DNA from 2 places in the Wansuia hejianensis genome. Region 2 is predicted to be linked to the other one. Evidence: a T-box and tRNA genes for the amino acid it is inferred to sense, from the RefSeq annotation. Region 2 holds a T-box; the other holds one or more tRNA genes.
What was found. A T-box is a leader RNA that pairs with one kind of tRNA and senses whether it is charged. The one in region 2 lies ahead of thrS (threonine--tRNA ligase), so its partner is inferred to be a tRNA-Thr.
Positions count from the first base shown of each region.

Region 1: it encodes a tRNA-Thr, which carries the amino acid that the T-box ahead of thrS (threonine--tRNA ligase) is inferred to sense. The anticodon was not compared.

Region 1 covers NZ_CP060635.1:628,859-633,091, forward strand. Annotated here, with positions in the region: gene H9Q79_RS02955 (ATP-grasp domain-containing protein) at 1-995, opposite strand, end outside; gene H9Q79_RS02960 (glutamate-cysteine ligase family protein) at 946-2,226, opposite strand; tRNA gene H9Q79_RS02965 (tRNA-Thr) at 2,316-2,388, shown strand; gene H9Q79_RS02970 (Rpn family recombination-promoting nuclease/putative transposase) at 3,394-4,233, opposite strand, start outside.
Region 2 covers NZ_CP060635.1:3,650,299-3,654,531, reverse strand. Annotated here, with positions in the region: gene H9Q79_RS16750 (DUF1540 domain-containing protein) at 1-317, opposite strand, end outside; gene thrS (threonine--tRNA ligase) at 380-2,293, opposite strand; T-box leader at 2,381-2,590, opposite strand; gene H9Q79_RS16740 (LysR family transcriptional regulator) at 2,804-3,682, shown strand; gene H9Q79_RS16735 (ATP-dependent DNA helicase) at 3,707-4,233, opposite strand, start outside.

The sequences.
Region 1 (4,233 bases), 930 kb from region 2:
TCCGCCAAAATCTCTTCTTTAGAGCAGTATCGTTCATCCAGCAGGTTCGTGTAGGGGATATGTTTTCTGACAAAATCACGCTCCAGCGGGTCTAACAGCGAGAGTGTGGGCTCTTCGCGGATAAGCTTGAACAGCCATTTATTATGGATGATCTGTGTGCAGAAAGCTCCGATCAGGCATACTGCCTGTTCCCGTACGGCCTCCAGAAAGGGCTGAATGCGGGCAGAAGCGGCACATACGTCTGTCGTGACCGCCCGCCGGTAGACGGCGTCTACAGGATGGCCGGAAGGGGAATAAAGCACGTGGTTCTGGTAAGTCATTTCTGTAATTTCACAGATCTCGCAGGAAACGCCCGCTTTCTCAAAGCGGCGTTGGAATTCTTCAAATTCGGTAATGGATGCGTTTTCAAGAAAATCCACGATCGCCACATGGGGATGATCCACCCTGCCTTTGTAAGTACCGTAGATGTTCAGGAAGGTCTGAACCCATGAATCATATAGCTCATAGGATGAAAATGCATACCGCCGTTTCATCTCCTGATGCGCCGGGTTCAGCTCCAGAGCCTGATTCAGAACGTAGTCTTCGTTCATGGCGCTGGTCCCGTCTGTATTGATCTCACAGAATTTAAAAGAATCGTCTTCTTCGTTATAGAAAATATCAAACCTGGCAATGGGAAGCAAGCTGTCGTATCCCCGGGGAACCAGGATCAGATCTTCCAGTTCTCTGGAAAAAGGGAAAAGCTTACGATACTCCGGATTCTCAAGATATTCCCGGATCACCTTTTCAAATATCCCATAAGTGACGGTGACAATTTCCCCGTATTTTTCAGCAACCTCAGGTGTGAAAACCTTGGGGATCTGCAATGTCCGTACGCAGCGTCCATGGTAGGCCACAGAGGAATGTTCCAGATAGTCCTTAGTCTTCAAAGCAGCCTGGTAATTTTCTTCAAAATTTTCTTCTATGATTTGTTGGTATTGTCTGCGGATAGATTCCATAATACTCCTTTGCCAGCGTCATACGCTTCTGAATGTTTTTGCGGAAGGGCAGAAGGCAGAGCGCCTCTCCGTCTTCCAGATGGTCTTCGGCCAGATCCAGCAGCTTCCATAGGAATACGGAAGCCGGCTGGCCGTATATTTCGCTGTCATAGCCTTTTTTCATCAGGTGGTTCTCTGCATCCAGTATATTCTGTTCTGTGACAGGATATTGTGCCAAAAGCTCTTCCAGAACCTCAGGTTTAAAGAAGAGTCCCTTAATCAGGGCGAGATAGGCCATGACATATTCAAAAGGCATGCTGTCTGCGCCGCGGATTTCCACATAGTGCTTCACGCGCACGTCCAGAAAGGTCATGGAGAGGATATGCTCCACGTCCTCTGGTGTGATCAGATGGTCTTTCCAGATATCTTTCACAGGACGGCTGCCCGTGTAGACAGAACCCTCCGGCGTTGGGAGGAATATCAGCGGAAGATTCCAGAGGTATTCCGCATAGGACCGGAAGCCGAAATCAGGCCGGAAAGTGCCTGGGATCATGCCGCAGCGGACGCTGTCCACATTATTCCAGATGTAGGTTCTGGCCAGGCAGCCCTGATAGGGCGCGCCCTCAAATACCGGAGTGTTGTCGGTCAGAAGCTTTAAAGCAGGCATCAGCAGATAGGCGCTCTTATATTTGCGCTGAAAATCTTTTTCACAACAGTAGTCAATAGAGACCTGGGTAGCTGCTGTGCCGCGCATCATATTGCGCCCTCTGGTGCCGGAGGACTGGAAATACTGATCCATGTAATCGTACCGTTTTTTAGGGATCAGCGGAAGGTCGTCTGCGCGGCTGACCGGCTGATATCCCAAAGTAACCAGACGATATCCGCAGCGCTGGAGAACTGGCAGCAGCTGCCTGAGAAAAGTCTGATAAATCTTCTGAATCACCCGTATGCTCTCTTTGGGGACAATGCTGATCTCCAGCTGCCCGGCCGGTTCCAGGCTGATCGAACAGTCGTTGTTATATAGTCCCAGCAGATGTTCTCCCTCGTAGTAATGGCGTGGGTAGTAAGATTCAATTTCGTGAAGCAGGTATTCCACACCGCATTCTTCATAATACGTCACGCTGGCGCCAGTGTCCTCATGGACGATAAAATGCTCGATCTCTACGCCAAGCTTCTGGATACAGTTGAGTTTGCAACCATCCCGAAAATGCTGTTCGAGTATATCCAGGTTTCTTCTTTCGATGTCGCTCATAAAAATCTCCTGTTTTTTAATGAATTATAAATTTAGGTGTTGAAATTTTCTGAAAATCATGTATAATAAACGTTGTGCAAACGCACAGTGCCGGAATAGCTCAGTTGGTAGAGCACTTCACTCGTAATGAAGGGGTCGTCAGTTCGAGTCTGATTTCCGGCTGATTCAGAGTCTGCAGCCATTGGCTGCAGGCTTTTTTATATCATAGGAAAGTGCGTCCTATGATATAAAAACCCTCCGGGGGATCGCACTTCGGCGGAGAGGAAGAGTGTTGCAAATGCAACCCGCCGCAGGCGGAGAATCTCGCTTGCGAGATTCTTTCTTGTATCATAGGAAAGTGCGTCCTATGATATAAAAACCCTCCGGGGGATCGCACTTCGGCGGAGAGGAAGAGTGTTGCAAATGCAACCCGCCGCAGGCGGAGAATCTCGCTTGCGAGATTCTTTCTTGTATCATAGGAAAGTACGTCCTATGATATAAAACCCTCCGGGGGATGCGCACTCCGCGCTAAGGAAATATGGCTGCTGGGGTGACCGCGCTCCGGCACTCGAATCCGGCTTGCCGGACTCTTTGTACAATACAGGAAAAGGAAAGTGCCTCCACAAATAGTTCATTAGATGGTGCTGCCCGACCTGTACCATGAAAAAATCCTCAGGAATAAAGTATATCAGATTCTGAAATATAATCAAGGCAGAAATTGCCACATGTGCGTAGCCTTTATCTGGTTCTTTGCAGTTGTTTTTCAAAACTGGCGATGCCTGCGTCAGTAAACACACCTGTTTACTGTGAAAACTTTGGACGTCAGCAGTGAGGCGAAACGGGCTTGCATGCGGGAGCCAAGGACATTGGAAGTGTGAGCCGGTATGGCCAGGTATTCATAGATGGGATTAGTGAATAGAATTCCTCTGTTCTTTAGATGATTGAAATTGCCAGAGCTGGCATTGATAGTTAGATAAGGTTGAAAGACGTGGACATCAGGTGATGAGACCTGCTTCCACAAACGTGATGAGACGGCACTGGGGAGCACGCTTCGTGATATGCTCCCCGCGTGCCCCCAATATTCCGGCCGTGGTATTGCTGTTGTGATTGCAGAAGCACAAATTGAGAGGCAATCAGCTATCATGACCGGTGAGGTCCGCGACAGCGAAAATGTGTGATTACTGTATCTTACTTAACTGCCTGGATTTCTGCCATAAATTGCTGAACAGAGCTGGCATGGATCGCAATCCTGTGCCAAGTTCTCAGGCAATCCAGGTCTGGTTCAGACAGCACTTTGTTTTTTAATTCTTCCGGCACCGTACCCTTAGCTTCCAGAAGTCCCAGCAATGATTCAGCAGTCCCCCGGGCAATTCCCTGAGTAATTCCCTGATTAATTCCCTCTGCGCGTTCATCCTTTAACATTTCTTCTAAAACCATAAAACGTTCCTCCATCTCTCTGCTGGATTTTACTTTCTTTACAGATGCCTGAAGCTGCTTAACAAAATCGTTCTCAAACTCTTCCTGACTTTCCCTCAGATCTGCCTTGACAAACCTGAGAAATTGAACCAGACCTTCGGAAACACCCTGCCGGACTCTTCCACAAGTGCTGAGAAAAATGCTGCGGCAGCCTTCATTCAGCTTCAGTATCCCATTTTCCAAGCAAATATTCTCAAAGGTGTAGCAATAAAGCCCCTGATCAAAAGGATCAAAATCACAGATAAAAATCACATAAGTATCAGGAAGCTCCGCATAATCATTCCCCGGCCGGAGCAGCTCCATATCCATCTGGCTGTGGTAATAACGGGCGCGTTTACTAAGCTCAGCCCTGCGTATCACCTGCATTTCAACGTTATAATGTGAATTCCTGTCATCAACAGCATAGACGTCAAGACGGACCCCTCTGTATTCTGGATGGAACAAAATGCTTTTTTCTGAACTTATACAGATTTCCCCGATCCTGAGCTTCATCACCAGTTCCAAAAACTGACGGCAGTTATCTTCCATGGACATAACAGCCCCAAACATAAA
Region 2 (4,233 bases):
TTACAGCGAAAGCTGCCACATCTCGTATCTTCACGATGGCAGGCTTCACAGCCTTCAATATTAATGGCTCCTGCCACACATTTGCATTTGTCGTTTGAAATGCAGTCATGGGCATCGCAGTCAACACCGATATTGGTGCAGCCGCATCCGGTTCCCATGCTGTTAGACATGGAACCTTCATTTCGCTCCTTAAAGCTTTCGCAGCAGGTCTCGTCCGCGGTCATCGCGTTGCTTCCGCCCACCTTGATATCGCCCTTAGAACAGAGCTCCCCATCGTTATAGACGCACGTCATTGCTGAACATCTTAAAGCCGGCATATACAATACCTCCTTTCATTTATTCGGAGATAGTATATCCTGTTTTCCGGTATTTATTCGCGTCACTCAGCCTGCATTCTTTTTTCAGCAATTTCTGATTTAATTTCTGCGACGAAATCCTCCAGGCTCTTCTGTCCCTGGTCTCCACCCAGACGGGTGCGGACAGCCACGACTCCCAGCTCTTCTTCCTTGGCGCCCACGACCAGCATAAATGGAATTTTCTGATTTTGAGCCTCGCGGATTTTGTAACCGATTTTTTCAGAACGGACATCCAGCTCTGCACGGATTCCTGCATCTTCCAGCGATTTCTTAATTTTCTCACCGTAATCCAGGAATTTTTCGGAAATCGGCAGTACCTTTACCTGTACCGGAGCCAGCCAGGTCGGGAAAGCCCCTGCAAAATGCTCAATCAGTATACCGATAAACCTTTCAATCGACCCGAAAGCAACTCTGTGGATCATGATCGGCCTGTGTTTTTCTCCGTCAGCTCCTGTGTATTCCAGCTGGAAGCGCAGCGGCAGCTGGAAATCCAACTGGATCGTTCCGCACTGCCAAGTTCTTCCGATAGAATCCTGCAGATGGAAATCAATCTTGGGACCGTAGAAGGCACCGTCGCCCTCGTTGACCGCATATTCCAGACCCAGGTCATCCAGGGCGCCCCTCAGCGCTTCTGTGGCCATCTCCCAGTCCTCGTCGCTTCCCATGGAATTCTCCGGCCTGGTAGACAGCTCTACATGATATTTGAATCCAAACAGGCTGTAGACCTCATCGATCAGCTTTGCAACCCCTTTGATCTCATCTCTGATCTGATCCGGAGTCATAAAAATATGGGCATCATCCTGGGTGAAGCAGCGTACACGCATCAGCCCGTGAAGCTGTCCTGACTTCTCATGACGGTGGACAATTCCCAGCTCACCCAGACGCAGGGGAAGATCACGGTAAGAGCGCGGTTCCGACTGATACACCAGAACGCCGCCGGGACAGTTCATGGGCTTGATCGCATAATCCTGCTCGTCGATCACCGTCGTATACATATTATCCTTATAGTGATCCCAGTGGCCGGAAGTCTCCCACAGGCTCCTGTTCAGGATGATCGGCGTGGCGATCTCCTGATAGCCGTTCCGGTTATGAAGCTCATGCCAGTAATCCAGCAGCGCGTTTTTCAATATCATACCCTTCGGAAGGAAGAATGGGAAACCCGGTCCGGCATCATTCATCATGAACAGTCCCAGTTCTTTTCCCAGCTTTCTGTGGTCACGCTTTTTAGCCTCTTCCATCATCGTCAGATAATCGTCCAGATCACTCTTCTTAGCAAAAGCTGTACCATAGATGCGGGTCAGCATCTTGTTGTGCTCATTCCCTCTCCAGTAGGCACCGGCCAGACTGGTCAGCTTAAACGCCTTCACCGGCTTGGTACTCATCAGATGGGGACCCGCGCAGAGGTCCACAAACTCGCCCTGCTCATAAAAACTAATCTCTGAGCCCTCCGGCAAATCCTCAATCAGTTCGACCTTATACGGCTCCTGCCGATCCCTCATGAAGGCGACTGCCTCATCCCTGGGCAGAGTAAATCGTTTCAGGGGAAGCGCTTCTTTGATGATCTTTTTCATCTCTGCTTCAATTTTCTCCAGATCCTCCGGAGTGAAGCCGCCTTCAATATCTATATCATAGTAAAATCCGTCCGCAATAGACGGCCCGATGGCTAGCTTCGCCTGAGGGTACAGGCGCTTAATGGCCTGAGCCATGATGTGGGAAGTCGTATGGCGATAAGCAGCCAGGCCTTCCGGATCATTTGCGGTCAGAATATTCAAACTGCAATCCTCATCAACTTCATGCCTTAAATCTACAACCTCCCCGTTTAATTCGCCGGCCGTAGCCATGCGCCCCAGACCCTCGCTGATGTCCCTGGCAATATCCAGCACAGACATCGGTGAACTGTACTCCTTGGTTGATCCATCCTTCAACGTAATAATCATATTCCTCTCTCCTTTTCAGCTTAAGAATAAATAGACAGGCCGGCTGAACAAAAAAAGTATTCATTCCCTGCAGTTTCCTGAGAAACGGCAAGGGACGAATACTTTTGAATTCGCGGTTCCACCCTGATTGTCCTGAATCTGCATTCAGAACCACTTCATTATGACGATAACGGAATCACCGGGCCTGATTGGGGCCGCTCCGAGATGGTCTTCAGCTGGTTCCTGCCGGGATGCTTCCACCGTTCCATCCCTCTCTGTGACATTGCCGCAGCTTACTCTTCTCTTCAGCGCTTTCATTTATATGCTTATATCTGTGTTTTCATTCATTATAACACCATTCTTTTATTTGTCAACGCCGGAGTTTCTCTTAACTTTTCACCGTACTAGCCAGCTTTGTCCGGGACAGCTTCACATAGAAGAGCGGCTTGCTTCTTTTCTGAAGCTCCAGATAAATGAAACTGTTGACATACTAACTTTTCCTCTTTATACTTTTTATAAGGAGGTCTTATCATGGATATTAATTATGAGTTATATAAAGTCTTTTATCACGTAGCCGTTTCCCTGAGCTTTTCGGAAGCTTCCAAACAACTGTTCATCTCTCAGTCAGCCGTCAGCCAGTCTGTCAAAGTGCTGGAAAAGAAACTGGGTATCACTCTCTTCATCCGCAGCACCAAGCGGGTACAGCTGACGCCGGAGGGTGAGATTCTTCTGCGCTACGTAGAGCCTGCCATCAACCTGATTAAGCGTGGAGAAGCCCAGCTCATGGAATCCAGCACCCTGGGCGGCGGCCAGCTGCGCATCGGAGCCAGCGATACAATCTGCCGCTATTTCCTGGTCCCTTATCTGAACCAGTTTCACAAGGAATATCCCAATGTCCACATCAAGGTGACCAATCAGACCTCCACGAAATGCGTGGATCTCCTGGAATCCGGGCAGGTGGACTTGATCGTCACCAACTATCCCAATTCCCACCTCCCGGAACGCATGAAATCCATCCCGATCCACACCTTCCAGGATGTATTTATCGCCAGCCGGGAATATTATCCCGAACTGATGGACAAGGCCATCTCCCTAAAGGAGCTGCTGAACCATCCGATCCTGATGCTGGACCGGAAAAGCACCACCAGCGAATTCCTCCATCAGCTATTCCAGCAGCACCAGCTGGACCTGGTGCCGGAAATCGAGCTGGGCAGCAATGACCTGCTGATCGATCTGGCGAATATCGGACTCGGCGTCGCTTTCGTCCCAGACTACTGCCTGACCAGTACCGGAACCCTCTTTCAGGTCCATATCACAGAGCCGCTTCCCACGCGGGAGCTGGTCATCGCCCACAACGCCCACCTCCCGGTTCCCCAGGCCGCCAAAGCGTTTATACAGTCCTTTTCCTGAGACCCGACGGATTCCCGCGCCCTATCAGCACCCGATGCGGTCCCAGAATTCTCTGATTTCACCGGCGACGGTCTGGAGGGTACACAGCCGGCAATCCGACCATTCCCTGGGGAACAGGTCCCGGTACTCCCGGAGCCGGAACCGCTCGTCCAGCAGCAGGATCACTCCCTGGTCCTCTGTGGTTCGGATCACCCTGCCGGCAGACTGAAGAACTTTATTCATTCCCGGGAACCGGTAGGCGAAGTCAAAACCGTTTTCTCCTTTCCGGTCATAAAAACGGCGCAGCAGCTCCCGTTCATCGCCGATCTGGGGCAGCCCTGTCCCTACGACGATTGCCCCGATCAGCCGTTTTCCGCTCAGATCAATGCCTTCTGCAAAAATGCCCCCCATCACACAGAAACCAATCAACGTGCGCCCATCCTCATCCTGAAAGCCCGCCAGGAAATCTTCTCTGGCCGCCTCTCCCATGGACGGAGTCTGACAGACACACCGGCAGCCATCCGGGGCTGCCGGAAGGAATTCCTGTTCAAAAATCCCATAAACTTCAGAGA